DNA from 3 places in the Protofrankia sp. CiP1_Cm_nod3 genome. Region 2 is predicted to be linked to each of the others. Evidence: predicted binding sites of a transcription regulator. Region 2 holds the regulator's gene; each other region holds the start of a gene.
What was found. Region 2 encodes LexA, which represses DNA repair genes until DNA is damaged. Its sites were predicted from a motif close to CGAACNNNNGTTCG; they were not measured.
Positions count from the first base shown of each region.

Region 1: the regulator LexA is predicted to act here: its motif matches at 6,665-6,678, upstream of AC5LUJ_RS01105 (alpha-ketoglutarate-dependent dioxygenase AlkB).
Region 3: the regulator LexA is predicted to act here: its motif matches at 5,997-6,010, upstream of AC5LUJ_RS19695 (HNH endonuclease signature motif containing protein).

Region 1 covers NZ_CEVIVD010000002.1:37,593-47,185, forward strand. Annotated here, with positions in the region: partial or broken gene AC5LUJ_RS01080 (NAD(P)/FAD-dependent oxidoreductase) at 1-715, shown strand, start outside; gene AC5LUJ_RS01085 (FadR/GntR family transcriptional regulator) at 1,609-2,415, opposite strand; gene AC5LUJ_RS01090 (lysophospholipid acyltransferase family protein) at 3,180-3,926, opposite strand; gene AC5LUJ_RS01095 (M50 family metallopeptidase) at 4,297-4,920, shown strand; gene AC5LUJ_RS01100 (SOS response-associated peptidase) at 5,218-5,976, shown strand; gene AC5LUJ_RS01105 (alpha-ketoglutarate-dependent dioxygenase AlkB) at 6,057-6,650, opposite strand; gene AC5LUJ_RS01110 (HdeD family acid-resistance protein) at 6,876-7,430, opposite strand; gene AC5LUJ_RS01115 (YceI family protein) at 7,776-8,339, opposite strand; gene AC5LUJ_RS01120 (MDR family MFS transporter) at 8,364-9,593, opposite strand, start outside.
Region 2 covers NZ_CEVIVD010000004.1:69,275-82,180, forward strand. Annotated here, with positions in the region: gene AC5LUJ_RS02300 (EAL domain-containing protein) at 1-245, opposite strand, end outside; gene miaA (tRNA (adenosine(37)-N6)-dimethylallyltransferase MiaA) at 311-1,225, opposite strand; gene lexA (transcriptional repressor LexA) at 1,243-1,992, opposite strand; gene AC5LUJ_RS02315 (LysM peptidoglycan-binding domain-containing protein) at 2,278-2,580, shown strand; gene nrdR (transcriptional regulator NrdR) at 2,758-3,219, shown strand; gene AC5LUJ_RS02325 (vitamin B12-dependent ribonucleotide reductase) at 3,288-6,263, shown strand; gene AC5LUJ_RS02330 (hypothetical protein) at 6,407-7,153, shown strand; gene AC5LUJ_RS02335 (hypothetical protein) at 7,147-7,629, shown strand; gene AC5LUJ_RS02340 (amylo-alpha-1,6-glucosidase) at 7,750-9,153, opposite strand; gene AC5LUJ_RS02345 (RNA polymerase sigma factor) at 9,546-10,823, shown strand; gene AC5LUJ_RS02350 (acetoacetate--CoA ligase) at 10,937-12,906, opposite strand, start outside.
Region 3 covers NZ_CEVIVD010000135.1:1,804-9,892, forward strand. Annotated here, with positions in the region: partial or broken gene AC5LUJ_RS19670 (flavodoxin domain-containing protein) at 1-469, opposite strand, end outside; gene AC5LUJ_RS19675 (hypothetical protein) at 487-882, opposite strand; gene AC5LUJ_RS19680 (Fic family protein) at 1,175-2,341, shown strand; gene AC5LUJ_RS19685 (acyl-CoA mutase large subunit family protein) at 2,602-4,182, opposite strand; gene AC5LUJ_RS19690 (hypothetical protein) at 4,729-5,829, shown strand; gene AC5LUJ_RS19695 (HNH endonuclease signature motif containing protein) at 6,121-7,605, shown strand.

The DNA.
Region 1 (9,593 bases), on a different contig from region 2:
GCGGGCCCTGCAACCGGCGCTGACCGACGAGATCAACGCCGCGGTCCGCATCGACGGCCAGCGTTTCTGCGACCCGGGGCGTTTCGTGGCGGCGCTCGCCGACAGCGTCCGGGCGCGCGGCGGTGAGCTGCGGGAGGGCGTCGGCGTCCGCGGGATCCGTGACCGTGGCACCGACATGGCCCTGGAGCTCTCGACGGGGGACAGCGCACTGTTCGACGCGGTCGTCGTCGCCAGTGGCGCGTGGCTGAGCGAGCTCGCCCGCCCGTTCGGGGTCCGTCTCCCAGTGCAGGCGGGGCGAGGGTACAGCTTCAGCGTGGCGGCTCACACCGTGCCCGCGGGCCCGCTGTACTTCCCGGCCCAGCGGGTGGCCTGTACGCCGTTGGGTGACCGGTTGCGCATCGCCGGGATGATGGAGTTCCGGGAGCCTCGGGCGCCGCTGGACCAGCGTCGCATCACCGCGATCGTCGACGCGGTCCGCCCCCTGCTGGCCGGTGTGGAGCTGACCTCCCGGCGGCAGGAATGGGTTGGCTCACGTCCCTGCACGCCGGACGGTCTCCCGGTGATCGGTCGGACGACATCCCCACGGCTGTTCGTGGCCGGTGGGCACGGTATGTGGGGCATCACGTTGGGGCCGGTCAGCGGACAGCTGGTGGCGCAGGCGCTTGTCACCGGCCGCCTGCCGGTGGAACTCGAGCCTTTCGACCCGCTACGCTGATCCGCGCCCGGGCGCCTACTACGACGGGCCAGTTGGCCGGCTGGCTCCGCTCCTGTCCGGGCTCCAGCCCCGTGTGCCAGCCGGTTTCTCGGGCTGGGTGATCGAGTGTGCTTCCGTTCGGGCCCTGTCCTCGCGCGGCGGCCCGGCTCTCGGGCCGGCCGATCATCTGGACGGCGGATTCCCGCGGGTTTCGCGACGTGGGAATGCCGTTCCTGACCTGCCTGCCGGTCATGGTATATCCAATTCGCTTTGTGTTCATATGAATACCGGCGGCAATGTGTGTCGGGCTGAAGCTGTCGGTGTCATAGCGTGGATACGGTACGTGTTTTGACAACACCGGTGATGGATGCAACTCTGCCTGAGTGGTGTGGCGTGGGGCCGCACCGTCGGTGGATGGTCGAATGACCGGGCACCGCGCACCGAGGAGTGGACGGACCATTGACGGCGCTGCACTATTCATCTTTCAGGCATCGGAGCGTTACCGGTCGTCGGCGGGCCCAGGCTGATCCGATCCGTTGTCCCGGTAATGCCGCCCAGGTTGTCTGTGATGAGGGACACCGCTGGTGGGCCGTCCGCTGGTCGCTTGTCGGCCTGCTCGCCGATGGCCCCTTCGAGACGCGGGCGGCCGCGCTGGAACGGGCGAACAGCTCACCCCAACTGTGACGACATGCGACAGCCGTCTCGTTCCGGGACGGCTTCCGTCGGCCCATCGGTAGCCGATTCTCGCAAAAACAGATAAATGATATGCCCTATTCGGCTGTCGACCGAAAATGACGAGATCTTTTTCTCGTGTGCGAGATCCGTATTCCGTGGCAGGCGGGTTGGGCCGTGGCAGGCCCGGTTGCCCGGGCCGCGAACGGACCAGCAGCCGTGGTACCGACGACCTCGCCGGGTCAGCCGAGCAGGTCGAGCACGGTTGTGGCGACCGGGCCGTTGGTCAGATCCTGACTGGTTTCCAGCAGGTGCGCGCGCCACAGCTCTTCCGCGGCCCTGACCTCACGTGCCTCGATGAGGTCCACGACCCGCTCGTGCTCCAGGAGGCGCCGACGGCTGGCGAGCCGCTGTTCGGCGCTGCGTTCCGGGCCTGGGTGGGACAGCGTCGCGAGATCGAGAATGTGACGCAGCATCCCTGACAGCACCGACAGCGTCGTGTTCCCGGCAAGCTTGACCAGCAGGACGTGGAAGGCGAGATCGGCCTGCAGGTACTGGCCCGGGTCGTCGGTGCTGACGGCGGCCGCTGTCTCGCTCACCGCCAGCCGGAGCTTGTCCAGGTCTTCCTGGGCGCGATTCTCCGCCAGCAACGCCACGCACGGTGGTTCGATCACAGCGCGGGCCTGGTGGATGTCGGCAAGGGTCGTCCCGCGGTATTCCAGGACCAACGCGGCGTAGCGGGCCGCGATGTCCCCGTTCGGGATGTGTACGCGCGCGCCACCATGCGCGCCGCGCCTGACCGTGATCAGGGCTTCGGATTCCAGGACCCGGAAGGCCTCGCGCAGCGTCGGCCGGGAGACCCCGAACTGCTCCATGAGGGTGGCCTCGGGTGGGAGGGCATCGCCCTCCACGAGCTCTCCCCGCACGATGCGGCGGCGAAGGTGTGCCGCGACGAGTTCGGCGGTTTTCGGGACCCGGACCTGCTGCCCGATCGCGACCACCGTGCCGACCCTGCTAGCAGCAGGCATCGCCAGCTCTTGTACAGCCATCGTGGGCGCCTCCGTCGACGACGAACAGGTAGGTCTGTATAAACGTGGAACCGGTGAACCAAGTGGGGTAGTACAAATGTTGTTGGTGCTTGAGGTTACCAATGGGTCGTCCGGTCTCCCTAGAGAGCCTTGACACATTTGGGGTCTGGATGTTGTCCGACAGTAGCCTTTGCCTTGTCCAGGAGTGCCCGTGGGCCACCGGCATGGGCTGGACGGTCGTGGTGCTGAAATCCCCGGAGTACCCTTCGCCCAGCTACTTTTGGCCCCGTGCTATAAGCTCGGCCGGGACGCAGACGCCTGTCGCCGGGCCGGCTGCAGCCCGTGGCCCCGCTCGTCATTGGCTGTCGCCATTGGGACATGCCACCGTTGTTGACATCTGGGACGCGGTTGGCCAGGTGAGCGGTTGGCCAGGTGAAGCGTGCGCCGTCGCCTGTCGCCTTCGGGACAGCTCTTTCCGTAGATGTCAGTCGTGACTTAAAAGTCAACCCGTTGGGTATCGGTAGGTTTAGTGACTGTCCGATGGCTCCGGGTTGCCTGAATCGGGTTTTTTGACTGATCGATTAGTGATGGGGGGCCGCTCAGCTCGCGGCTGGCGTACCGGCCTGCCGGGCAGGCGGATCTCCGACGTTACCGGGTGAAAGTGTTCGTGTCGCTTCGGATGTGCTGACGGTGCGACGTTTCCGGTATGGGAACGGATGTGTTTTCGGGCTGTTCCAGGAAGATCCAGACACCTTCGCGTCTCCGCGGATGTCGTATAAGGGACGTTACTTCTTGTCGCGTGACTCGGCCTGCTCCCGGGCGACCGTCTCGGGTGTGGGCGCGCTGCCACCGAGATGGGCCGGCAGCCACCATGGCGATTCACCCGGGAGTGGCGGTGGGTAGTCACGCTGGGCATCGGTCAGCAGTTTCAACACGGCATCCGAGAGCAGTTGGGTGCCGGCCGCCGCGGGTGCGAGCTCGGCGGGCGGGATCGGTTCGCCGACGACGATCGAGACCGTGGCGCCGCGCGCGGCACGGAAGTTGCGCGGCCGCCCCTTGGTCAGAATGCGCTGGCTGCCCCAGACGGCCATCGGCAGCGCCGGGACATTGGCTTCGACGGCCATCCGAGCCGCCCCGGTCTTGAAGGGCTGGAGGCAGAAGCTGCGGTTGAGCGTCGACTCGGGGAAGATCCCCACGAGCTCGCCGGCCCGCAGCGCCGCCACCGCGTGGTGGTAGGACCCCGCGCCCGCCGACCGGTCCACGGGAATATGGCGCATCCCGCGCATGAGGGGCCCGGCGATCGGGTGGGAGAAGACGTCGTGCTTGGCCATGAAGCGGACCAGGCGTCGGTGGGAGCGCCAGAACGGGACGCCGGCGAGGGCAAAGTCCAGGTAGGAGACGTGGTTGATGACGACGACGCATCCGCCTGTGGCCGGTATGTGCTCCTGGCCTCGGACGTCGAGCCTGAGATCGAGCGCCTTGAAGAAGCCGAGCGCGAAGCGGATCACTGGCTTGTAGACGAGTTCCGCCACCCGCTCCTGACCTCCCGCCTATCTGTGTTGTCCCAACTGTGTCACGTTGGGATGATCGATTTCGATCGGCCACGAAAAGTAGCTGGCCGATCGTACCGTGAGTCGTCGCGAGCCGCCGGGAGACCATGCCGGAAGGGCGGGCAGGCCGTGTCGGACAGGCACTCGACGATCGTTCTCCGCAGCATTGCATACTCAGCTCCACCTGAGCCACATCGGCATCAGCCACATCGGCATCAGCTACATCGGCATCCCAGGGGCCGTCAGCGGTACCGGTTGGACACGATCGGATAGGAGACGTACGACGCCTGACGAGTGGACGCATCTGCTCAGCTCGGGGGATCCGCCGCGTTGGACGGCGCTGGTAGGTGCTGTGATCGCCTTTGTCGTGGTGCTCGACAGCCGGCTGTGGCCGCTGGCCCGGCATGTGATCACCATTGCTCATGAGGGAGGGCATGCGCTGGCCGCGGTCGGCAGCGGCCGGCGGCTCGGTGGTATCCGGCTGCATTCCGACACGTCCGGTGTGACCGTGTCGGCCGGGCGGCCGACCGGGCCGGGCGTCGTCGTCACGGTCGCGGCCGGCTACATCACGCCCTCGTTGCTCGGCCTCGGCGCCGCCGCCCTGCTCGCGGTCGATCAGGTGAGCCTGATGCTGCGGCTGAGTGTCGTCCTGCTCCTGGGGGTGCTCGTCGCCATCCGCAACGCCTTCGGCGTGCTGTCCATCGTGCTCAGCATCGGGACCGTCGTGGCCGTGTCGGTCCTGGCCTCGGAGCGTCCCCAGCAGTTGTTCGCCATGTCCATCACCTGGTTCCTCCTCTTCGGTGGGCTGCGGCCGATCATCGAGGTGCAGCGGACCCGCAGCCGGGGACGTGCGCCGACGTCGGATCCGGATCAGCTGGCCCGGCTGACCGGCATGCCCGCGGGGCTGTGGGTGCTGTTCTTCGCCTTCGTCTCCCTGTTCTGCCTTGTCATGTCGGCCGAATGGCTCGTGCGGTAGCAGCCCGTGTGACGGCCGCCCGGACGGCAACGGTCCGTGTGGTGGTGGCCCGTGCGGTGACTGTGTGGCGCGGGCATACCGTGCTCCACGCCCGGCTCCCGGGAGCCGGGCTCCCGGCAGGCGTGCCCTTGGCGGACATGGTTTCGGCAGACACAGCTTTGGTGGGCACGGCTCTGGCAGGCACGGCTCTGATGGGCACGGCCTCGGTGGGCGGTTGCCGCCGGCGCCCGCCAGAGGTCGGGCGGGCACCAGCGGAGGCCATGCGGTACGGGTGGTTGTCTGGCACACTACGAACACATGTGCGGTCGCTACGCCAACGCCCTGGGTGGGCAGCAGCTCGCAGAGTCGTTCTCCGCGCGTGACGAGACAGGCGGCGTACAACCGAATTTCAACGTCGCGCCGACCGCTTCGGCGCCGGTGGTCGTCATCCCGCCGGGCCAGCAGCCGACACCGGCTCCCCGGCTGCGGCTGGCGCGCTGGGGCCTGGTGCCCTCGTGGGCCAAGGACGCCGCCATCGGCAACAAAATGATCAATGCCAGGGCGGAGACCGTGGCGGCCAAACCCGCGTTCCGTGCCGCGCTGCGGGCCCGCCGCTGCCTCGTCCCGATCACGGGTTACTACGAGTGGCAGCGGACCAAGGAGGCCCGGCGCGCGCAGCCGTACCTGGTACGCCCGGTCGACGGCGAACTCGCCGCGCTCGCGGGACTGTACGAGCTGTGGCGTCCGCCCACGGGCGGCACGCTCGCGACCTTCACCATCATCACCACTACGGCGCCGGCCGGTCTGGAGTCCCTGCATCCACGCTCGCCGGTCGTCCTTCCTCCGGCGGACTGGTCGCACTGGCTTGATCCTGCCCTGGCCGATCCGGCGGTGCTGACCAGCATGCTCGGACCCGCGCCAGCCGGAGTGCTGCGCGCCTACCCGGTCGACACCCAGGTCGGCAACGTGCGTAACAACGGCCCGCATCTGCTGGAGCCGGTCACCCCGGCCGGCGACGGGGACGGCGTGGGCTCGCGGGCCGCCCGCTCCGGTGCGGCCCCGGTCGACCGTGAGTGACTTCCGTCCATGGGCCATCCGCCGGATGACGCGCTCCAGGCGCGCCGGTGAGAGCGTTCTGAAGCTGACGAGGAGACCCCTCACGCGGCCCACCGCCAGGACGCGCTGATCCGCGGGCCGCAGGAAGCGACTTTCGGGACCGCGTGCTCCCAGTCGGCCTGGCAGCGGCCGCCTATCACCAGAAGATCTCCGGACGCGGGGAGCAGCGTCCGGCCGGCGCCACCACCGCGTGGACGGAGCCGGAAGGGACGCCGTGCCCCCAGCGTCACGATCGCTATCAGGGTGTTGCCGAGCCTGCGCAGCTCACGGTCGCGGTGGAACGCGACGCTGTCGTCACCGTCCCGGTAGAAGTTGAGCCCGACCGAGCCGAACGGCACCTGATAATGCGCGCACAGAGAGCTACGTATAGTAGCCAGGATGGGATGGGGGAGGGGTTCGGCGGCCTTGTACCACCGTGACAGCCGTGGATCGTCGACCATGCGCTCGTACATCCACCGTCGGCCCTGCCGCCACGGGACCTCGCTGGCGAGGGTCTCGTAAAGGTCGTCGGCGCCGCGCAGCCACCCGGGTGCCACGTCGGCCCACGACGTCCCATCGAGGTGGATACGGCTGAATGCCGGGCTGGTAGTGACCTCGGGATCACCGATGGTCAACAGGCTGCACTGGAGGGGCATAGAAGTACGATACCCGAACATATGTTCGATATCGAGCGTGTCGGGCAGGCCGGCCACCGGGGGCGATGTCCCGGTGGCCCCGCGCTCTGGCAACACGGATGACCGGAGCGGCTCTGGCCGCGGCCACAAGCGCTGCCGGTGCCCGGCGATCCCCGCCCGGGAATGTCGGTGGAAGCCGGCCGGCTCCGCCCGAGCCGGCCGGGCCGGCGATCCGGGTCCTGGGTATCAGGCTCGCGACTCCCGGCGGACCGCAAGAGCGCGCGTGATCTGTGCGACGCCGTGCACGATCAGCTCGATCCCGAATATCACCGCCAGGATGAAGACGGTGGCCGACGGCCACACCAGGGCGAGAATGCCGATGCCCATCGCCAGGAGACCGATGAACAGGCCCCACCCCCATGGGCGTCCGTGCCCGTGCGCGTAGCCGGCCATGGCGACACGCACGGCACCGGCCACCAGCAGGCAGATACCGACGATGAGGGCCAGTGTCCACAAGGTGACACCCGGCCAGGCGAGTGCGACGATCCCGCCGATCACGAGCAGGACACCGAAGAGAGCGGAGGCGTCCTCACCCGCACGGGTCGTCGCGGCCATGTCCATGATTCCGGCCAGCACCAGCCCGACACCGATCAGGATCGCCAGTGTGCGCGCGGCGGCGAAGGGATGGGCGACCAGGAGCGCGCCGAGAACCGTCACCGCGATTCCCAGGAAGAGCCCTGCCATCCAGACCGTGCCCGAAGCTCCGCCGTGGTGACGGTGCGTCTCTGCCGTCGTCATCATGATTGTCATCTCCAGGGTCGCTCATACCTTCCGACCTGGACAAGTGGTTCCCCGCGCCGGGCGCCGCCAGTCCTCGATGCCGGCCCTGGGCGGCTCCCGCTCCCCGGCGCCACGGCGTCTTTCCGCTGCTCCGCTGCTCAGGGCGAACGGTGTCCCGGCCGTTCGTGCCGTGCCCGTCCGCCGCGCGCTGGCCCGGCCGGCGGGCGGCTCCGGCCGGGTGCGCCGGGATGCCCGGCCGGCGCGGTGTGGCCGGCCTACCGGCGGCCCGAGCGGTCCCGGGTTCTGGATCAGGGCGGTTCTTGACCGCTGGCGCGGCTGTCGGCCGTTGGTCCTGTGCGGTCCTGATCAGAACGTCCTGATGGCCGAGATGTCAGCATCGATCGTGACTTTGTCGCCGATGAGGACGCCTCCCGCCTCCAGCGGCGCGTTCCAGGTGAGGCCGAAGTCCTTCCGGCTGAGGGATGACGTGGCGGCGAATCCCACCCGACTGTGGCCGGACGGGTCCACCGCGCTGCCCTGGAACTCGACCGCTACCTCGACCACGCGCGTCGTGCCGTGGATGGTCAGGCCGCCGGTGGCCACGTAGCTGTCCTGGCCGCTTCCTGGCCTGATGCCCGTGCTGGTGAAGGTGATCGTCGGATGCGTGCCGGCATCAAGGAAGTCGGGGGAGCGTAGATGGGTGTCGCGGTCGGCGTTCCCGGTGTCGATGCTGTCGGTGTCGATGCTGATCGTGGCATGTGAGGCCGTGGGAGTGGAGCCGTCGAGGCGCAGTGCGCCCTCGAAGGACCTGAAACTGCCCCGGACGGTCGCCACCATCGCGTGTCGGACGGCGAAGCCGGACCGGCTGTGAACGGGGTCGATCGCCCAGGTGCCGGTGAGCTTCTCGACGGCGCTGCCCGGTACGGTCATGATGTTCTCCTCTCCAGGCTTCTCCTACGATTCGTGCCCCCTGAGGGGCGGGTTCTTCTGTGACTTCGCGGGCCCTACGCGCATGATCTTTTCGTCTGGCCCCAAAGCGATTGCGTGAGCAACAGTCTGCTCCCCGGACACGCCGGCAGCCGATCGCTTCGCCCCCGGTCCGCGGTCGCGGCTGTCGTCGGTACGGCTGGCTTCCACCGTGTTCCCCGACGCGTCGGTCCGGGAGGTGGCGGCCGCTCCGCGTAGTTCGGCATCCCGGAGGAACAGGCTGATCGCGAACGCGGCGATCCCGATCGGAACGGCCACCAGAAAGACCCGGCCGAGCGAGTCGGCATAGGCGGTCCGTACCGCTTCACGTATCGGCGCGGCCAGCCCCGCGACCTCGCGCGGAGCTGAGACAAAACGGTTGGCGGCAGCGCTGCCGGTCTGCGCGCCCGGTACCCGGAGGGCGATGTTCGTGGCCAGCTGGGCGGTGAGCACCGCCCCCAGGGCGGACGCGCCGATCGCGCCCCCCATGGTACGCAGAAATGTCACGCTGGAGGTCGCGGCGCCCATGTCCCGCGGGTCGACAGAATTCTGTACGGCCAACAGGACGTTCTGCAGGAGGAGGCCGAGGCCGAGCCCCGTGACGAACATCCACAGACCGAGTTCCAGCGCGCTCGTGCCGGCGCTGACATGACTGAGCAGAAAGAGCCCGGCAGTGGCTCCGACGGTGCCTGCCACGACAAACCACTTGTAGTGCCCGATAACGCTGATCAGTCGGCCCGACCCGATGGACGTCAACAGAATACCGGCGAGCAGCGGGAGCATCCGCAGCCCGCTGACAGTGGCACTCGCGCCCTGGACGATCTGTAGGTACTGCGGAAGAAAAACAATCGTCCCGAACATGAAGGCCCCGGTGACGAGGCTCAGCAGCGCGGACACCGTGTAGATGCTGTTGGTGAACAGCCGGGGTGGGAGAATGGCCTCCGGCGCCACCCGTTCGCGCAGCGCGAAGGAACCGGTCAGTACGATTCCCGCGATGATCATCGCGGCGATCTGCCAGGAGAGCCACGAGAAGTCCTTGCCCCCGCTCTGGGTGGCGAGCAGGATGGCGCTCAGGCCCGTGACCAGCAGGATGGCGCCGGCCCAGTCGATAGCCGACCGACGGCGCCGGAACGGCAGCCGCAGCGTCCGGCTGATGACGACGAGCGCGGCGAGCCCGACCGGAAGGTTGACGAAGAACACCCAGCGCCATGACCCGTG
Region 2 (12,906 bases):
TCGGCCACGGCGGTGCGTAACACCCAGCGGCCGACCTGGTCGGACAGGCCCGCGGCCGCGGCGGCCGGCATGAACTGCGACGGGTTCATCAGCCCCCGGTCGGGATGGTGCCAGCGCAGGAACGCCTCCATCCCGGGGACCGACCCGGTGCGCAGGTCGACCTCGGGCTGGTAGTGCAGTTGTAACGACCCGTCGTCGAACGCGGCACACAGGGCCGGGACGAGGTTCAACTCGATCGCGGTCACACATGTCTCCAGACGACGGGTGTCTCCAGCCGGCGGGAAGAACGAGCCACGGAGTCGTCGCACGTTCAGGCCGAGTCGACCATGCCCGCCACCTGTTCGACGTCGGGACGGTCCAGCCAAATTATGCGAGGATCGCGCCGAAACCACGACCTTTGTCTGCGTGCAAGTCGGCGCGTCGCGGCGATTGTCGCGAGCCGGGCCGACTCGGCCGAATCGAGCGCGCCGTCGAGCCAGGCGAGAACCTGGGCGTAGCCCAGCGCCCGGGACGCGGTGGGGCCGTCCCGCAGGCCCATGTCGACGAGGGCGCGGACCTCCTCGATCATGCCGGCGGCCCACATACCGGCCACCCGGCCGGCGATCCTCTCGTCGAGCTGCGGGTGGTCGATGCCGAACTGGACCACGTCGTAGACCGAGCGGTGCTCCGGCAGGGAGGCGGTGAAGCCGCCGGTGAGCTCCACCACCTCCAGCGCGCGCACGATACGCCGGCCGTTGCCAGGCAGGATGGCCGCCGCCGCCGCCGGCGCCCGCGCGGCGAGATCGGCGTGCAGCGCGGCCGGGCCCCGCTCGGACAGCTCCCGCTCCAGCCGTCCCCGTACGGCCGGGTCGGTGCCGGGGAAGGCGAGGTCGTCGAGGACGGCCCGGACGTAGAGCCCGGAGCCGCCCACGAGCACCGGCGTGCGGCCGGCGGCCAGCAGGCCGTCGACGGCCTGCCGGGCCAGCGCCTGGTAGGACGCTACGTCGGCGGCGCGGGTGACCTCCCAGACATCGAGCAGGTGATGGGGGACACCACCGCGTTCCGCCGGCGGCACCTTGGCGGTGCCGATGTCCATCCCGCAGTAGAGCTGCATGGAGTCGGCGTTGACGATCTCACCGCCCAGCTCGGTGGCCAGCGCGATCGCCAGGTCGCTCTTGCCGGCCGCTGTCGGCCCGACGACAGCCACGACCCGGCCGGCGCGGTGCCGGTCGACACCTGTGCCCATGCTCACTCCCGGGAGGATCAGACCCGGCGAAGAACCGCGACGATCCGGCCGAGGATCGTCGCACTGTCACCCGGAATGTCAGCATAGGCCGGATTCTGCGGCTCGAGCCAGACGTGGCCGTCACGACGGCGCAGCGTCTTGACCGTCGCCTCGCCGTCGATCATCGCGGCGACGATCTCGCCGCTGTCCGCGACCGGCTGCTGGCGGACGACCACCCAGTCGCCGTCGCAGATCGCGGCGTTGACCATGGAGTCCCCGACGACCCGCAGGGTGAACAGGGTGCCCTCCCCCACGATCTCGCGGGGGAGCGGGAAGACCTCCTCGACCGCCTGCTCGGCGAGGATCGGCCCACCCGCGGCGATGCGGCCGAGGACCGGCACATAGGCCGCCTGTGCGGGGCCAGCCGCCGACGAGCCTGCCGCGAGCGTACCAACGGCGGGCGCCTGGCGTGGCACGGGGCGTACCGGTGCCTGCGCGGAGAGGACCTCCATGGCCCGCGGGCGGTGCGGGTCGCGGCGCAGGAAGCCCTTCTCCTCCAGCGTCTTGAGCTGGTGCGCGACGCTGGACGTGCTCGTGAGCCCCACCGCATCGCCGATTTCCCGCACGCTCGGCGGGTAGCCTCGGCGCTCGACGGCGTCGCGGATCACCTCAAGCACCCTGCGCTGGCGGGGGGTCAGGCCCGTGGCGTCCGCCGGCCCGTCCGGCAGGTCGCGCACGGAGCCGCGGGGTGGCCGGCCGCGGCGGGTGCGGTTGTCGTCGGTGGTCATCCCTGCCGTACTCCTTCGTTGTCGGTCATGGCAGACTTGCGCTCCCGGCATATCCGACGTTCTGCCGTGAACCGGAGCTGGCGGCCACGACCTGGATCTGACCTGAATCTGATCGCTACGACCGTAACCGCCGCGGCCGGATATCTCAAACGTCTGTTCGAGCGTGTCACGACGATTCCGTCGGGACCGTGCGGTACAAACTCGATCAGACGTTCGATCGAACGGATGTTCTTTGATCATGTTGTTGGAAGTGGTATGTGCTGGTGGAAGTTGGGGAGGTGGACGATGCGGGCGTCGGCTGAGCCTCCGCTGCGGCTGACCGGGCGGGGCCGGGTTGTCCTGATTGTCCTGGTCATGCTGGTGTCCTGCCTGGTGCTGTCCGTGGCCCGGGTGACGTCGTCGGCCGCGCCGACCGGGGACGACCGGCCGGTGCGCGTCCACGTGGTGCGTTCCGGGGAGACGCTGTGGGGCATCGCGCGCGCGCTGGCTCCCGACGGTGACACCCGGGTGGTCGTGGCCCGGCTGGCCGGCCTCAACCGGCTGGAGACGACCGATCTCGTCCCCGGTCAGATGCTCCGTCTGCCGTGACGGGCCTGCCATGACGGGCCTGTCATGACAGGTCCGCATGAAGGGTCTTCTGTGATGCATGTGTCATGAGGTTCCGCGGGTGGGCCAGCTTGCCAGCTCGTGGTGTCCGGTCCTAGTGTTGACCACAACATCTTGTAGTTACGTGGCTGTAAGTCGACAAGATCTTGGAGGTTGTGCGTGCGGTGTCCGTTCTGTCGGCACCCTGACAGCAAGGTTGTCGACAGCCGGGAGGCCGAGGAGGGCGCCGCGATCCGTCGCCGTCGGTCGTGCCCGTCCTGCGGCCGTCGTTTCACGACGATCGAAGAGGCGTCACTGCGAGTCATCAAGCGCAGCGGTGTCACCGAGCCGTTCAGCCGCGGGAAGGTGATCGCCGGCGTGCGGCGGGCATGCCAGGGGCGGCCGGTCCAGGCGGACGCGCTGGCCCGGCTCGCCCAGCTGGTCGAGGACACGCTGCGTGCCTCGGGGGCCGCCGAGGTCGCCTCGGACGAGATCGGCCGGGCGATCCTCGGGCCGCTGCGGGAGCTCGACGAGGTCGCCTACCTGCGGTTCGCCTCGGTGTACCTCTCCTTCGACTCGCTGGCGGACTTCGAGACGGCGATCACCGACCTGCGCGGGCGGGCCGACCGGGCGCCGTCGTAGCCACGCACCCCGACGCGACAGACAGCTGGTGAGAAACACCATCCGACCGACGCCAGACGAGGAGCGCCATGACCGACAACCGTGGCACGAAAGCGACCAAGGCCGCCCCCAGGGCCGGCACCAAGGCCGCCCCCAGGGCCGCTGGCCTGCAGGTGCGACGCGTCAACACCTCGCCGGGCGTCCACCCCTATGACGAGGTCACCTGGGAGCTGCGGGACGTCGTCATGACCAACTGGCGCGACGGCTCGGTCAACTTCGAGCAGCGCGGGGTGGAGTTCCCCGACTTCTGGTCGGTGAACGCCACGAACATCGTCACGAGCAAGTACTTCCGCGGCGCGCTCGGCAGCTCCGCCCGCGAGTGGTCCCTGCGCCAGCTCATCGACCGGGTCGTGCGCGCCTACGGCGCGGCCGGCACCGAGCACGGGTACTTCGCCTCGCCGGCGGACGCCGAGATCTTCGAGCACGAACTGACCTGGATGCTGCTGCACCAGGTGTTCAGCTTCAACAGCCCGGTGTGGTTCAACGTCGGCACCCCCGCGCCGCAGCAGGTCTCGGCCTGCTTCATCCTCTCGGTCGACGACACGATGGAGTCGATCCTCAACTGGTACCGGGAGGAGGGGCTGATCTTCAAGGGCGGGTCGGGCGCCGGGCTGAACCTGTCGCGTATCCGATCGTCGAAGGAGCTGCTGTCCTCCGGCGGCACCGCTTCGGGCCCGGTGAGCTTCATGCGCGGGGCCGACGCCTCGGCCGGCACGATCAAGTCGGGCGGCGCGACCAGGCGGGCCGCGAAGATGGTCGTGCTCGACGTCGACCATCCGGACATCGTCGACTTCGTCGAGACCAAGTCCCGCGAGGAGAGCAAGATCCGTGCGTTGCGGGACGCCGGCTTCGACATGGATCTCGGCGGCCGTGACATCGTCTCGGTGCAGTACCAGAACGCCAACAACTCCGTGCGGGTGACGGACGAGTTCATGCGGGCCGTCGTCGACGACGCCGGCTTCGACCTGCGGGCCAGGCTCGACGGGCGCACGATCGAGACCCTCCGGGCCCGGTCGCTGTTCCGCTCCATCGCCCAGGCGGCCTGGGACTGCGCGGATCCCGGGATCCAGTACGACGACACGATCAACGACTGGCACACCTGCCCGGAGTCCGGCCGGATCAGCGCCAGCAACCCGTGCAGCGAATACGTGCACCTGGACAACTCCAGCTGCAACCTGGCGTCGCTGAACCTGATGAAGTTCCTGCGCAAGGACCTCAGCTTCGACGCCGACGCGTTCGTGGCGGCCGTCGAGCTGATCATCACGGCGATGGACATCTCGATCTGCTTCGCGGACTTCCCGACTCCGGAGATCACGCGGGTGACCCGGATGTTCCGCCAGCTCGGCATCGGCTACGCCAACCTCGGCGCGCTGCTGATGGCCACCGGCCGCGCGTACGACTCCGAGGGCGGCCGGGCCATGGGCGCGGCCGTCACGTCGCTGATGACCGCGACGGCCTACCGCCGCTCGGCGGAGCTCGCGGCGGCGCTCGGGGCCTACGACGGCTTCGCCCGCAACACCGACGCCCACCGCCGGGTGATCCGCAAGCACGCCGCCGCCACGGACGCCGTCCGCACGGTCGGGGTCGACGACGCCCGGGTGCTCGCCGTCGCCGCCCGCGAGTGGGAGCGCGCCCAGGGCGTCGGGGAGAAGCACGGCTGGCGCAACGCGCAGGTCAGCCTGCTCGCCCCGACCGGCACGATCGGCTTGGCGATGGACTGCGACACCACCGGCATCGAGCCCGACCTCGCGCTGGTGAAGATGAAGAAGATGGTCGGCGGCTCCAGCATGCGGATCGTCAACCAGACGGTTCCCGCCGCGCTGCGCGCTCTCGGCTACGCCGAGGAGACCGTCGAGGCGATCGTCGAGTACATCGCCGAGCACGGTCACGTCATCGACGCCCCCGGCCTGCGCCGCGAGCACTACGAGGTCTTCGACTGCGCGATCGGGGAGCGGGCCATCAGCCCGATGGGCCACATCCGGATGATGGCGGCGGTCCAGCCGTTCCTGTCCGGCGCCATCTCCAAGACCGTCAACATGCCCACGTCGGCCACGGTCGAGGACGTCGAGCAGATCTACCTGGAGGGGTGGCGGCTCGGTCTGAAGGCGCTGGCGATCTACCGGGACAACTGCAAGGTCGGCCAGCCGCTGTCGGACCTGCGCGGCGCGAAGCGGTCCGTGACCGGGGGCGCGGGCGAGCAGCCGGCCGCACAGCCCGCCGCCGCACAGCCCGGGGAGCACCGTCCGGTCCGGCGCCGGCTGCCGAAGATCCGCCAGTCGCAGACCGTCTCCTTCACCGTGGGCGGTGCCGAGGGGTATCTGACCGCCGGGTCGTATCCCGACGACGGGCTCGGCGAGGTCTTCATCAAGATGTCGAAGCAGGGCTCGACCCTCTCCGGCGTGATGGACGCGTTCGCCATCGCGGTCTCGATCGCGCTCCAGCACGGCGTCCCGTTGGAGACCTACGTCCGCAAGTTCATCAACATGCGCTTCGAGCCGGCCGGCATGACCGACGACCCGGACGTGCGGATCGCCCAGTCGGTGATGGACTACCTCTTCCGTCGCCTGGCCCTGGACTACCTCCCCGAGCAGACCCGCGCGGAGCTCGGCGTCCTCAGCGCGCGGGAGCGGGCCCGCCAGCTCACCGGCCAGCACGGCGGGGCCGGCCAGCCGGACGCGGTGGAAACGGACACGGTGGAGACAGCCGACGCCGGGCCGGCCGAGGCGACCGGCTCCGCGACGGCCGGGCCCGCGGCGAACGAGGCGGCGGCGGCCGGTGCCGCGGCGGTGCCGACGGTGCCCGCCGAGACCGGTCACACCCACCCGGTGGGCCTGTCGGCCCGGGAGGTGCGGGGCGAACTGCCGCGCAGCGTCCCACCGGGCGAGGCGCTGTCGGCGCAGAACGTGGTGGACGCGCCGCTGTGCTTCACCTGCGGGGTCACCATGCGTCCCGCAGGCAGCTGCTACGTGTGCGAGCAGTGCGGCTCCACCAGCGGCTGCAGCTGAGACCGGGCGGTATCGCGGCGGGATGCGGTATTTCGCCTGATCTAGATAGCCTTCGGCTGTCGAGCCGTCGCAGGACCACGCCGAGCGCTGTCCGTAGAGTTGCGTTGATCGGGTTGTGGTCGGTAGGCAGCGGAGGCCGGTGCGTGGACGAGATCGACTCGCTGGAGGGGGCGACCCTGGTCAGGGTGCTCTCCCAGCTGCGCACCGGCTTTGAATACCGTCCGAGTGCGTTCCCGGCCTCGGTCGCGCTGTGCGGGCTGCGGGACGTTCGCCACTACAAGGTCGCCGCCGGCGGCAGCCCAGAACTGTCCGGGGGGCCGAGCCCGTTCAACGTCATCGTCGAGTCGCTGCGACTCGGTGACTTCACGCTGGACGAGATCCACGATCTTTACAGTCAGCACACGGCAGAGACCGATCGGGTGTTCACCGATGAGGCCGTGGAGCAGGTGCACCGGCTGACCACGGGCCAGCCCTGGCTGGTCAACGCGCTGGCGGCCGAGATCGTCGACCGGATGAAGGTCCCGGTCACAGAGCCGGTCTCGGTGGAACACGTCAACGCTGCCCGGGAACGGATCATCCAGGCCCGGCCAAGTCACCTCGACTCACTCGTCCGCCGGCTCCAGGAGCCGGCGGTACGCCGGGTTCTCGAGCCCGTTCTCGCTAGCACCGACGAGCCGGCCGACCTGACCTGCTCGGACGACCGGTCCTATGCACGCGACCTCGGCCTGGTCGCCGAGACGCCCGACGGCGGCCTGCGGATCGCCAACCCGATCTACGATGAGGTCATCGCCCGCGCGCTGGCCGAGATCGTCGTGCGTGACCGGGGGCGCTTCCAGCACCGCGGGACTTCGTCCGCCCCGACGGCCGTTTCGACGTGCCGGACATGCTGACCACGCTCGCCCGCTATTGGCGGAACAACGAGCCAATGCTCAGGGTGAAGAGGCCCTACCGGGAGGCCATCCCGCACGCCATCTTCCTGAGCTGGCTCGACCGGGCTGTGAACGGCGACGGTGACGTCTTCCGGGAGTTCGCCGCCGGCGGCGGCTGGGCCGACATCCATATGACCTGGCGCTACACCGCCCCCGATGGCACCAGTGCCGAACAGCACGAGGCTTTCGAGGTGAAGACCCACCGCCCCGGCTACGCCGACCCGGTCAAGGAAGCGATGACCCAGCTCGACGGCTACCTCAACCACCTCAGCCTGGCCTCGGGCTACATCGTCATATTCGACCAGCGCCCGCGGCCGGAGTCCGCCGCCGACGGCCCGCTGACGACCCAGACCAGCCCGGCCGGCCACACCGTCACCATCGCCCGCCTCACGGTCCCGCCCTCACCCGGCGAACAGCCTGCGGCCTCGTCGTCGTAGCCCACGCCACAGCGCCGCCTCGCACCGAATCGATCTTGACTGCCGCGGGAATACCGCAGATCACGAATATGTGCCTTCCGCCAGTATCGCGGGAGCCGGTGGACCCGGCGCGGCGGCTGGTCAGCCGCCGTGCCGGGTCAGGTGCTCCCCGTCCGCGCCCGTGCGGGCGGACGGCAGGCGGTGGGCCGGTTTCCGGCCGTCGAGCAGGTCCAGGAGCAGGGCTGCCGTCCACGAGAAGTGGTTGCTGCCCACTCCGGTGCCGTCGAACGGTGAGTAGTACTCGTACAGGCCCTCGGAACCGGCGATCATCGAGATCGTGTCGGCGCGCAGCCGGTCGGCGAGCTCGCCGCGGCCGGCGCGGTCGAGCCCGTCGGCGAGCAGCCAGTTCATGTTCACCCAGACCGGGCCCTGCCAGTAGCAGCGGGGCTGGAAGTCGGGATCGTCGGTGGGGGTGCTGGCGATGCCGTGGGCCGGCCAGAACCGCGGTGCGGTCATCCGGCTGACAAGATCCTCGACGCCGGCGGGGGGCACGACACCGGCGTACAGGGCGAGGAAGCCGGCGATCGTGGGCCTTCGGATCAGCCGGCCGGAACGCGCGTCCCGGCTCCAGTACATGCCGTCGGCGAACAGGGCGGGCAGCGCCGCCCTGGTCCGGCGGGCCGAGCGCAGCAGCTGCGCGGGCAGCTGTTCGCCGATGTCGGCGGCGATGTCGCGCAGGTGGTCGTTCGCGCGGGCGAGAATCGCGTTGAAGGCGACATCCTGTACCAGCGGGACGCGGGACGCACGAATCCGGCTGAAGTCGTAACGGGCGTCGCGTAGCTCCCCGACCAGGTGGTAAAGGGTGAACAGGTCGGTGGCGGACAGCCGCTGGTCGGACGGAACCTCCTTGTTGTCCCGGCGCAGGGCGTCGAGCGCGCCATCCCCGTTGAGCCGGCGGATGAGCTTCAGGGGGATGGGAGCCGCCCTGCGGGTGAGCTCCATCCAGGCGGGGGTGTTGTCCATCCCCGACTCCCACGAGTGGACCAGAGTGACCAGCCCGGTGTCGTCGGGGTCGCGTTCGCGGTACAGCCAGCAGTGGTAGCGCAGCAGGCCCGGATAGACCGCCCGGTAGAACTCGCGGCGCCGGGCCGGGTCGAACACCTCGCCGACGCGGACGACAGCTTCGGCGATCATCGGCGGCTGGGTGACGCCGGTGGTCTGCACGTGCCGCGGGCCGGCGTCGACGAGGTCGGAGCGCCACCGGTCGGGCCCGGCGTGGTAGCTGCCGGAGCCGGAGAAGATGACGTGCGGGATCATCCCGTTGAGCCACTGGCCCTGCAGCAGCGCGAGGATTTCCCGGCTGGCCCGTCCGGGGTCGACGTGCCGTAGCCCGATGGCGATGAAGCAGCTGTCCCACAGCCACTGGTGGGGGTAGAGCGTCGGGGAGGGCCGGGTCGCCTCGCCCAGATCGTTGTCCCGCAGTACCTCGATCGCGGACGTTCGGAGTTCGGCGAGCACCTCGGACGACAGGGCCGGCGATGACATCGTGTGAGGGTACCGGGGCCGGTGGCCGGTAGCGCCGGAACCTCGTGGCACCTTCGTGATCTCACGTACTCTCAGTGACGATTGTTACGGTCTGTCCACATTGTTGTGGTCATGTTGGTGGAAAATTGGGGCTAGTCTCGTTCTCGACAGCGCGGACGTGGAGAACTGAAGAGATAATTAGTTATTCGTGACACACTGGCCGATCCGCGGAGTAGTCTTCGCGACAGCGGGTGCGGCGTCCCGAGGGTGAGGGTCTACACTGCTTCGTAGACCCGGCGATCGCTTACGTCCGGTTGTGTCTGAACGCGGAATGGGAGAGACGTCCCCAGGCGTTGCCCATACGTGCAAGCACCAAGACCCGTCACCCGCACCGACCTTCGGATCTGCTACTGATGACGCTGCCTGCCCTCGAACTTCATGAGCGCTCCGATGAGCCGCGTACGCGTGCCGTGAGCACGCGACGGACTCGTCGGTCATCCACTCCTGCCCGCACGACGCCCAGCCGCAGCTTGGCTGCCGTGCCCGATGATACCGACGAACTCGACGTCACTCAGGTCGCCGAGCTCGTCGCGCGTGGACGTGAGTCCGGCGAACTCAGCCGTGCCGAGCTCCGTGAGGCACTGGAGACCGCCGATCTCGGTCTTGAACTGCTGCCTGTCCTGGTCGCCCGGCTGACCACACTCGGGGTCGAGGTTCTCGACGAGGAAGAAGAGGAGGCGCCGGGCGGGGCTGCGGCCACGCGCGCGACGTCCGAGCACGCCGGGACCGCCGACCTCGTCCGTATGTACCTGCGTGAGATCGGCAAGGTGCCGCTGCTCAACGCCGCGCAGGAGGTCGAGCTGTCGAAGCGGGTCGAGGCCGGGCTGTTCGCCGAGCACAAGCTCGACACCGACCCCGACCTGGCTCCGGAGCTGCGCCGGGACCTGCAGACCCTGGTCCGCGACGGGCACGCCGCCAAGCAGCAGCTGGTCTCGGCGAACCTGCGCCTGGTCGTCTCGGTCGCCAAGAAGTACAGCGGCCGGGGCATGACCCTGCTCGACCTGGTCCAGGAGGGCAACCTCGGCCTGATCCGCGCGGTCGAGAAGTTCGACTACGCCAAGGGCTACAAGTTCTCCACCTACGCCACCTGGTGGATCCGGCAGGCCATCGGCCGAGCCCTGGCCGACCAGGCCAGGACCATCCGGATCCCGGTACACGTGGTCGAGCAGATCAACAAGATCACTCGGCTGCAGCGGCAGCTCGTCTCCACGCTCGGCCGGGAACCGACCGACGAGGAGCTGGCGCTCGAGCTCGACATGCCGATCGAGCAGGTCGTCGAACTGCGGCGGTACGCGCAGGACACGGTCAGCCTGGAGACCGCGGTCGGCGACGACGGCGACTCCGTCCTCGGTGACTTCATCGAGGATGCCGACGCCACCTCGCCCGCGGACGCCGCATCCTACGGCGCCATGCAGGATGAGATCGAAGGCGTGTTGAGCGGGCTCACCCCGCGTGAGCGTGAGGTGATGCGGCTGCGGTTCGGCCTCGCCGACGGCAAGCAGCACACCCTCGCCGAGGTGGGCAACCGGCTGGGGCTGACCCGGGAACGGATCCGCCAGATCGAGCGGGACACCCTGCGCGAACTGCGCAAGCCGGCGGTCGCGAGCAGGCTGCGGGAGTTCCTCGACTAGTTGCCCCGCGTACGGCTGGTTTCCGCGTAGAACGCGTACGACGTGACGATCCCCTGCCCGGGTAGTTGACCGGGCAGGGGATCGTCACGTCGTAGGACCGGTCAGCGGACCGGTCAGCGGGTCGTCGGCGGCATGAACGGCAGCAGCGCCTGAGGGTTGGCGACGGCGCCGAGGCTGACCGCGCGCTCCAGCGGCTCGCCCAGCAGCAGCCGTCTGACCGGCACCTCCAGTTTCTTGCCGTTCTGGGTGCGCGGGACCTCGGCGATCTCCTCGACGCGGTCGGGCACGTGACGGGGGCTGAGCTCACGGCGGATCGTGGCGCGCAGCGTCCCGGTGAACGCGTCGTCGAACACCACGCCGCCGGCCAGGCAGACGTAGAGGACGAGCTCCCCACGCCGGCCGGCGGTCGAGGTGTCGATGACGATACTTTCGGTCACGCCGGGGATGCTCTCCACCACCTGGTACAGCTCGGCGGTACCGATCCGGACGCCCGCGCGGTTCAGCGTGGCGTCGGACCGGCCGTGGATGGACACCGCCCCGCTGGCGGTGATGCTCGCCCAGTCCCCGTGCCGCCACACGTCCTCGTAGGCCGAGAAGTAGGTTGCCCGCAGCAGCGAGCCGTCCTCGTCCCCCCACAGGGCGACCGGCATGGACGGCATGGGGGCGGTGACCACCAGCTCGCCGACCTCGTCGACGACCTCCTTGCCCTGCTCGTCGAAGGTGGTCACCGCGCAGCCGAGCCCACGCATGGGGATCTCCCCGGCGCGCACCGGCAGCGTCGGCAGGCCGAGCACGAACGCGGTGCACACCTCCGTCCCACCGCTGATGGAGGACAGCATCAGGTCGTCGCCGACGGACTCGTACACCCAGGCGTACGTCCGCGCGGGCAGCGGCGCGCCGGTGGATCCCACGGTGCGCAGCGCCGAGAGGTCGGCGATCTCACGGGGGACCGTGCCGGAGCGCGCGCAGTCGGTCAGGAAACCGGGGCTCGTCCCGAAACAGGTGACTCCGGTGGCCTCGGCCAGCCGCCAGAGGGTGCCGGGGCCGGGGAATTTCGGACTCCCGTCGAAGAGCACCACGGCCGCGCCGGCGAGCAGGCCGGAGACGAGCAGGTTCCACATCATCCAGCCGGTGCTCGTCACCCACAGGAAGCGGTCGTCCGGCCCGATGTCGAGGTGGAGCACCAGCGTCTTGAGATGTTCGAGCAGGATGCCGCCGTGACCGTGCACGATCGGTTTGGGTTTTCCGGTCGAGCCGGAGGAGTACAGGATCCACAGCGGCGCGTCGAACGGGAGACGGTGGAAGGCCGGGACGGCGTCGTCGCACCCGGCGAGCAGGTCCTCCCAGGCCAGCAGGCCCGGCAGGCCGGTGGCGCGGGCCCGGTCGAGGGCGTCCGTGGCCAGGTAGGCGACGACGACGGTGGCGCGCAGGCCGGGCAGCCGCTCGGCCGCCTTGGCCAGCACGCCGAGCGTGTCGAACGACCTGCCGCCGTGGGTGTAGCCGTCGACGCCGATGAGCACGGTCGGGCGCACCTGGGCGAAACGGTCCGCGAGGCCGGTGGGCCCGAAGTCGGGGGAGCAGGACGACCAGACCGCCCCGATCGCGGTGGTGGCGAGCATGGCGACCACCGCGTGTATGCAGTTCGGTAGCACGGCGCAGACCCGGTCGCCCGGCCCGACCCCCAGCCGGCGCAGGCCCGCGGCGGCCGCCGCGACCTCGCGGCGCAGCTCGTCCCAGGACACCACGGCCGTGGTGGCGTCCTCGCGTACGGCGATCACCGCCGGCGCCGGCCCGTGGCGGGTCAGGGCGTTCTCGGCGTAGTTCACCCGGGCGGTCGGGAACCATCGGGCACCCGGCATCCGCGCGTCGGCGAGCGCGGGCCCGTCCCCGCGTTCGCCCTCGACCGCGCAGAAGTCCCAGACCGAGTCCCAGAAGCCGTCGAGATCGTCCACCGACCACTGCCACAGGGCGGTGGCGTCGGTCAGCCGTCGGCCCCGTTCGGCGGCCAGCCACTCGAGGTAGGCGGTGACCCCGGCGGCGCGGACCCGCCGCGCGGACGGCGTCCACAACAGTTGTCCCTCGA
Region 3 (8,089 bases), on a different contig from region 2:
GCACCGCCAGCCAGTCGGTGACGCCGGCCCGCACCGGGTGTTCGGCGAGGACGTCGCCGGCCTGGCGGCCCCACATCCACTTCGTCAGTTCGAGCTTGTTGTCGGGGCGCAGCAGGGTGCGCAGCCGGGCGTCGCGGGTGCGTTCGGCGACGAAACGCAGCAGGTCCGGTCGGACGGTGGTGATGTCCAGCCGGTGACGCAGCGCCTCGACCAGCGGCATCGGCTCGCCCACGTCGACGACGGTGTGGGGGTCCAGGCCGGTGGCGGCGAGCCACTCGTCGACCAGATCGGGGCAGTTCGTCGGCCAGACCCCCAGGGTGTCGCCGGCGGTGTAGTCCAGCCGGCTGTCGGTCAGGTCGAACGTGAAACGCCGCACCTCCTTGGCCGAGCCGGCCAGGCTCAGCAGCCGGTTGCCGACCAGCGGTGCCGCCCGCTTCGAGTACACATGATCGATGGGGGTGTCCAACAACTGCGTGAGAATCGGCGCTAACGCAAGCGCAGGGCACGGATGAAGCGGGTGGCTTCGGGGCGGATGGATGCCGGGACGCGCAGCATCTGGGGGCCGGCGGGGGTGGCCAGGGGGATGACGATCAGATCACCGTGCTTGCGCCCCTGCGACGCCGACACCACCCGCCGGTCGAAGGCGACGTCGAAGTAGCCGCCGGGCCGGGGAAAAGGCGCGACGACCAGCAGCCGGCGGGTGGTGAGCAGAATCCAGCGGGACGCCCCGAGGCGGTGCCCGATGAACCGTTCGGCCCGCGCGGTGAACGCGCCCGGGCCGGCGGGGTCGGTGAGCCGGCCCCGGAGCACGACCTCGGTGAACTCCCCCGGCTCCAGCGGAACCTCCGGCGGGCGGGCCTTCCGCGCTGGATGTATACGCATACCGTCCAGCCTTCCACCCCGAACACCGTCCGCGCGGGAGCGTCTCCGACGTCCACGCGACGCCGCCCCTGATGCCCGCCCGGACGAACACCAACCGCCGCTCGGCCCGGGCCGAGCTCGGCTCGGCGTTGTGGTACTTACCGACCGCTGGCGGATCCTTGTGATACCAAACGGCCCCTTGGGAATCACAATGGCTCTCGCGCCGTGATACTTACTGACCACTGGCGTAGCCTTGTGATACCAAACAGGCCTGTAGGTATCACAAGGACTTCCGGATGGTAGGTAAGTATCAGTGCGACGCGAGGCCTTCGCCACCGGCCAGCAGCGCCACATCGTCCGGGCCGAACGCGGTTACCTCGCCTTCGTCCCGCCGCCGCTGCCCCCTGCTCTCGACCTCGACCGATCCCTGATCAGGCTGCTCTCGGACGCCGACCGCGCGCTGGGGGAACTCGCCGGCGCCGGCCGGACGCTGCCCAACCCGCGGCTGCTGGCCCGGGCGCTGGTCCGCCGGGAGGCCGTGCTGTCCAGCCGGATCGAAGGCACCCAGGCATCCGTCTCCGACCTGGTGCTCTTCGAGGCGGAGCAGCCGGCCCGGAGCGACGGCGCGGACGTCCGGGAGGTGTTCAACTACATGGCCGCGGTCGAGCACACACTCGACCCCGACCGTCGGCTTCCGCTGAGCGTCCCGTTGCTGCGGGAGGCGCACGCCATCCTGCTCAGTGGCGTCCGCGGAGACTACGCGACCCCGGGTGACGTCCGGCGGAGCCAGAACTGGATCGGGGCGCCCGGCTGCACCCTCGACACCGCCACCTACGTCCCGCCTCCCCCGGAACGGCTGTGGGAGTGCCTGGACCTGTTCGAGAAGCACCTGCACACCGACCACGACCTGCCACCACTGGTCACGATCGCATGCGCGCACTACCAGTTCGAGGCCATCCACCCGTTCCTCGACGGCAACGGGCGGGTCGGCCGACTCCTGGTCGTCCTGCTGCTGGCTGAATGGGGACTGCTCGACACGCCCATGCTGGACATCTCGGCCTGGATCGAACCGCGGCGCGACGAGTACTACGCCCATCTGCTGCGGGTCTCCACGCACGGGGAGTGGGCAGGATGGGTGGAGTTCTTCCTCCGCGGGGTCGCCGAACAGGCCCGGGACGCGGTGCGGCGTTCCACCGCGCTGCACAACCTGCGGAACGACTACCGCGCCCGGGTCAGCACCGCGCGCTCGTCCGGGCTGCTGGCGGCGCTGGTGGACGCGCTGTTCGACATACCGGCGCTGACCGTCAGCCGGGCACGGCGCATTCTCGACGTGACGCACCGTTCCGCCAGTCTGAACGTCGCGAAGCTGGTCGAGAGCGGAATCCTCACCGAGGTGCCCGGGCGAGCCCGCAACCGCCTGTTCATCGCGGACGGCATCCTACGGACGATCGAGGGAGAACCGGACACGTCCGCCCGGTAGCACCCCTGGGCCGGTCGCCCCGGCAGGGCCGCCGACGCCGGCTGGCGTTGTGATACTTACCTATCACCGACGCAGCCTTGTGATACCTAACAGCCCGGTAGGTATCACAAGGCCGCTGTCACAAGGCCGCCGGGGTTTCGCCCACGCCTGGTCGCCGGGATGTGGGCGCAAGCCCGGCAAGGTCGAGGAGCCGCCGCGTACCCGGAGGGTACGCAAGGTGACGAGAAACGCCGCCGGGGTTCCGCCCACGCCCGGCGAGGTCAGAAGGCGTCGGCAGGGTGGTAGATCCCCCAGACCGAGCGCAGGGCGTGGCAGACCTCGCCGACCGTGGCCCGGGCGCGCAGCGCCTCCTTCAGTGGGTAGAGGACGTTGTCGGTGCCCTGCGCGGCGGCCTTCACCGCGTCCAGATGGCGGGTCACCTCGGCGTTGTCGCGGTCGGCGCGCAGGGTGGCCAGCCGGGCCGACTGGTCGGCCTCGATCGCCGGGTCGACCCGCAGCGGGTCGTACTGCTCCTCCTGCTCGGCACGGAAGCGGTTGACGCCGACCACGGTGCGTGAACCGTCCTCGATGCCCTGCATGACCGCGTAGGCGGAGTTCTCGATCTCGCTCTTCTGGTAGCCCTGCTCGATCGCGGCGACGGCTCCGCCGCGCTTCTCGACCTGCTCCATGAGCTCGCGGGCGGCCTGCTCGACATCGTCGGTGAGGGCCTCGACCGCGTAGGAGCCGGCGAACGGGTCGACGGTGGCGGTGATGTCCGTCTCGTAGGCGAGCACCTGCTGGGTACGCAGCGCCAGGGTCGCGGCCTTGACCGTCGGCAGGGCGATGGCCTCGTCGTAGGAGTTCGTGTGCAGGCTCTGGGTGCCGCCCAGCACGGCGGCGAGGCCCTGTACCGCGACCCGGACCAGGTTGACCTCGGGCTGCTGCGCGGTGAGCTGTACGCCCGCGGTCTGGGTGTGGAAGCGCAGCATCATCGACTTGGGGTTCGTCGCGCCGAAGGTGTTCTTCATCACGTCCGCCCAGATCCGGCGGGCGGCGCGGAATTTCGCCACCTCCTCCAGCAGGGTCGTGCGGGAGACGAAGAAGAAGGACAGCCGGGGGGCGAACTCGTCCACGGCGAGCCCCGCCTCGACGGCGGCCCGGACGTAGGCGATGCCGTTGGCGAGGGTGAAAGCGATCTCCTGCGCGGGGGTGGCCCCGGCCTCGGCCATGTGGTAGCCGGAAATCGAGATCGTGTTCCACCGGGGGATCTCGTTGCGGCAGTACGCAAACGTGTCGGCGATCAGCCGCAGGGACGGCGCGGGCGGATAGATGTAGGTACCGCGGGCGATGTATTCCTTGAGGACGTCGTTCTGAATGGTTCCGGTGATCTTCGAGCCGGGGACGCCCTGCTCCTCGGCGACCAGCTGGTATAGCAGCAGCAGGACGGACGCCGGCGCGTTGATGGTCATCGACGTGGAGACCTTGTCCAGCGGGATGCCGGCGAAGAGCACCCGCATGTCCTCGATCGAGTCGATCGCCACCCCGACCTTCCCGACCTCGCCGTGAGCGATCGGGTCGTCGGAGTCATAACCCATCTGGGTGGGCAGGTCGAACGCGACCGAAAGCCCGCCGGTGCCCGCGGCGACAAGCGAGTGATACCGCTCGTTGGACTCCCTGGCGGTGCCGAAACCGGCGTACTGCCGCATTGTCCACGGCTTGCCGGTGTACATGGTCGGGTAGACGCCCCGGGTGAACGGATACTCACCGGGTGAACCCAGGCGCTCCGTCAGGCCCGCGGGCAGATCGGATGCACTGTAAACCGGCTTGATCGGCTGGCCGGACTCCGACAGACGCTCGCTCATGGCCAGATCGTAGGGAAACCCGGCCCACTCATGCGCGATTCTCACGCCGGGTTCACCGCCGTCACGGCAACGGCCTGACGGGATCGCCGACGGGATGGACCACGAGATGGCCGACGAAGCGGCAAGGAGCACGGCTGAACCACTCCGGATCACTCCCGACGCGCCAGCCCGCGCCCGGCGAGGACCGGCAGACCGGAGGTGACCGCGGCCAGATGACCACAGCGAGGGAGCCGTCGGCTTCAGGGACCCGCCTCGCCGCTCCCGTCGCCCCGAGGCGGCCTCGCCGGCCGAGGGCGACCGGGTGGCCACGCCCCGCGGCAGCCGCCCGGACCCAGCCACAAAGCAGGCAAAAGCGATTATTTTTATCGATGTCAGCCAGGAAAACACACATGCGCCCACGATTACGTCTACCGTTGATGGAAAGACTCCACGGCGCACGCCACCACCGGCGGAACCGACGCGCGGCCGCGCGGGTTCACGCTACCCGGCCGGCGCGACCCGCCGGGAGTCCGATCGGTTGTTTCCAGGACGGGAACGGGGCTGCCCATGACCGGCGACACCATAACCCAGTTGACCGTCGAGACGATCAGGGCGGAGCTTGTCGCGCTCTCGGCGGGACCGGGTTTGAACGTCGAGAAACTCAGGAGCTCGCCTCTGGTACGGCTGCTGCCCCCGGCACCTGGAGAATGGTCGGACGACCAACGCGCCGCCGCATTACAGAACATCATAGTCGAGTGCTGTCACGCCATCCCCCAGGAAAAACTGCGGACCGGTGCCCAGATCGGTTTCAACATTGACGGCGAGAATCCGGGTGAGCCGTCCCTGACGGCCCGGATCGACGCACTCGCCCGCCGCCGGGGCCGACACGAGCGAACCGTACGGGAATGGTTCTACCGGGGGACCGTCGAGGCCGCGCTCCTGCTCAGGCAGCGGGTCGCGGAGCTCAGCGCCGGTGCCGGCTGGCAGGACTACCTGGCCGGCAGCGGTGCGCCGGGCCTCCTCGACGCCAGCCGGCCGCGGTTTCTCCTTGACCGGGCCGAGCTGCTGGTACGACTTTCCGGCCGGATCCCGACGGAAGTGCTGATATTCCGGTCCCTGGTCGCCCTCGACGACGGGATCGACCACTACGTGGCGACCACCCGCTATCACAGCGACCCGCGACCCGAGGTGATCTCCGTCGAAGCGCTGGCGAACTGCGCGGTCCGGCGCTCCACCTTCATCCCGAACGGGTACGAGGTGACCGAGCTCGAGTTCTCGGCGGCGCTTTCCCCCGGCGACCGCGTTTCCTTTGTGTACCGGCTGCGCATACACACCGACCGCGAGATGACACCGGTCCTGAACTACACACCGAAAGAGCAGCAGAACAGCCGATACACGGTACAGCTCCAGTTCGACCCGACGGTACCACCCGTCCGCGTCTGGTATTTCAGCGGCGTGCTCGGCCCGGAGGCCCGGCTGCATCCGGACGACGAGGAGCACTGGCTTGTGCCGAGCAGCCTCGGATACGTCCGCAAGGACTTCGTCGAGCTTTCCCGCGGGCTCCACTACGGGGTGGCCTGGGACTGGCCCCGGGTCCCGGGTGGCCCAGCCACCCGGGACCATCCGGACCACGACTTCCGCCCCGCCGCCGGCCCCCCGGGCCGCTGACGCACGATCATGACCAACCGTCGGCCACCAGGCACCGGCCCGGCGCAACCGGACTTTATAGATCATTATGGATGCCTCTCGTATGCGGTCTGCGTCCTGCGCCTGTGCGGAGGGCCGGGAGAGCGATCGTCGTCAGGGGTGAAAATGTCCATATAAGCGACTATACTCGTACATATGTTCGATACCAGGGTGGGCGACCCAGCCCCGGCTGGCACGGCGGTTCCGGCCCCGCCGCCAGCGCCGACGGGCCGCGCCGAGTGCGGTGGCCCGCCAGCGCTGGCGGGCTGTGACATGGCCGGCCGTCTGCCGGTGGTGGCCTCCTGTGACTCGGACGGCTGCCTGTCCCTGATGGCCGCGGTGCGGCGGCGGATCGCCGGGCTGGAGGCGGTCATGCTGCGTGCCCAGGCCCGTCTCGCCGCGTTGCGGCCCACCCCGCCCGGGGAGGGGAACCCGGCCGGGCCGGGGTGGGCCGCGGAGGAGATCGCCGCCGAACTCACCCTGTCCCCGGCCGCTGCCGCGGCCAGCGTGGAGCTTGCGGTCACCGTCGTCGACCGGCTGCCGGCCACCCTGGCCGCGCTGGAGACCGGGGCGATCGATCTGGGTCGGGTCCGCGCGGTCGCCGAGACAACCGCCGCCCTGTCCGCAGACAAAGCCGCCGCGGTCGAGCGGAAGGTGCTGGCCCGGGGTGGGCGGGGCAGTCCCAGCCTGTTCCGTCAGGCGTTGCGCCGGGCCGTTCTCAGCGCCGACCCGGACGGCGCGCGGCGACGGCACGCCCACGCCCGCAAAGGTCGGGAGGTGCAGCTTCGTCCGGCCGAGGACGGGATGGCCGAACTGTGGGCGTTGCTGCCCGCCCTCGACGCCCAAGCCGCCTACCAGCGCCTCGATGCCCTCGCCCGCGCGGTCGCCGACCCGGACGAGCCCCCTGGCATGACCATCCCCCACACCGGCCCGGACGAACGCCCCAGCATGGACGCCCGCCGCGCCGACGCCCTCGTCGACCTGCTCCTCGGCCGCGACCGGGGAGCTGAGGTGTCCGTGGAGGTCGGGATACTCGTCTCCGCCGCGACCCTCGCCGCGGTCAGCGACACCCCCGGGGAACTCGCCGGCTACGGGCCGATCCCCGCAGAAACCGTCCGGGAGCTCGCCCGGGAGGCGACCTGGCGGCGGATCTTCACCGACCCCGCCCAGGGCGACCGGCCGATCGAGGTCGGCCGCCGCTTCCCCGCACCCGGCCTCGCCCGGCTGCTGCGCACGCGGCAGCGGACCTGCCGTTTCCCGGGCTGCCGGAAACCTGCCCAGTTCTGCGACCTCGACCACATCCAGCCGCACAGCGCCGGCGGACCCACCAGCGAAGAGAATCTACTGACCTTGTGCCGGCGCCACCACAGGGCCAAACACGAGGGCGGCTGGACGGTTCAACGCACCGACGGTGACACCGCGATGTGGACCAGCCCGACCGGACGGGTCTACCCCAGCATCCCCGAACCCTGGGACGTCGAGCCCGCCGGGCTCATAACTCGGAGGTCAGACAACGACCCCGTCTCGCAAGCAGGATCCCCGCGAGCAGACATTCCCAGAACGCGCAACACGGGAACGGATGCCTCCACAGCAGGAATATCGAGAACGAGCGCATCAGCAGCTCCAGGAGCCCCGGGGACGGACACGTACAGCGGGGGAGGTACCCACGGCGTGAGAAAAAGGGCCGGCGCCCACGGTCCGGACACGGACAGAACCAGACGGGACAGCGTTCTGGATCTCGGCTCACCACCCTTCTGAGATCGCTTCACCGCCGCTTTCCAGAGGCGTCCTACCACCCGCCTGTGGCATCCACGTGGGCAGCGACCCCGGCTATGGCACCTCTCGATGATCATAATGGCCATGGCATTCTCGACAGTCTCGACGCCGGACGCTCAGACACCGAATATTCAGCAGCATCAAGGGGCCGGATGACCCGGAGGCCCGAGCCGATCGAGACAGGCGCAGCGAGATAGCCGCAGAAGGCGCTATCCGATGCCGCGAATTATTCCTCTACATAATATTTTCAGGGCTCCGAGCGATGACAGTTTCCGTCTACTGATTCGACCGTATGGGTGGTGGTGCCGTGGGATGAGCGAGGGGCCAGGCCGTGGAGGGTCAGTACCTCGGATGCCTTCGATATCACCCCAAATATGGGTAAACCGGGCGGCTTGCGAATCAGAGCGGCGGATCAGGGCTGCGGAGCGAGTCAGAACAGCAAGTCACCGTCAGGGCAGCAGGCCAG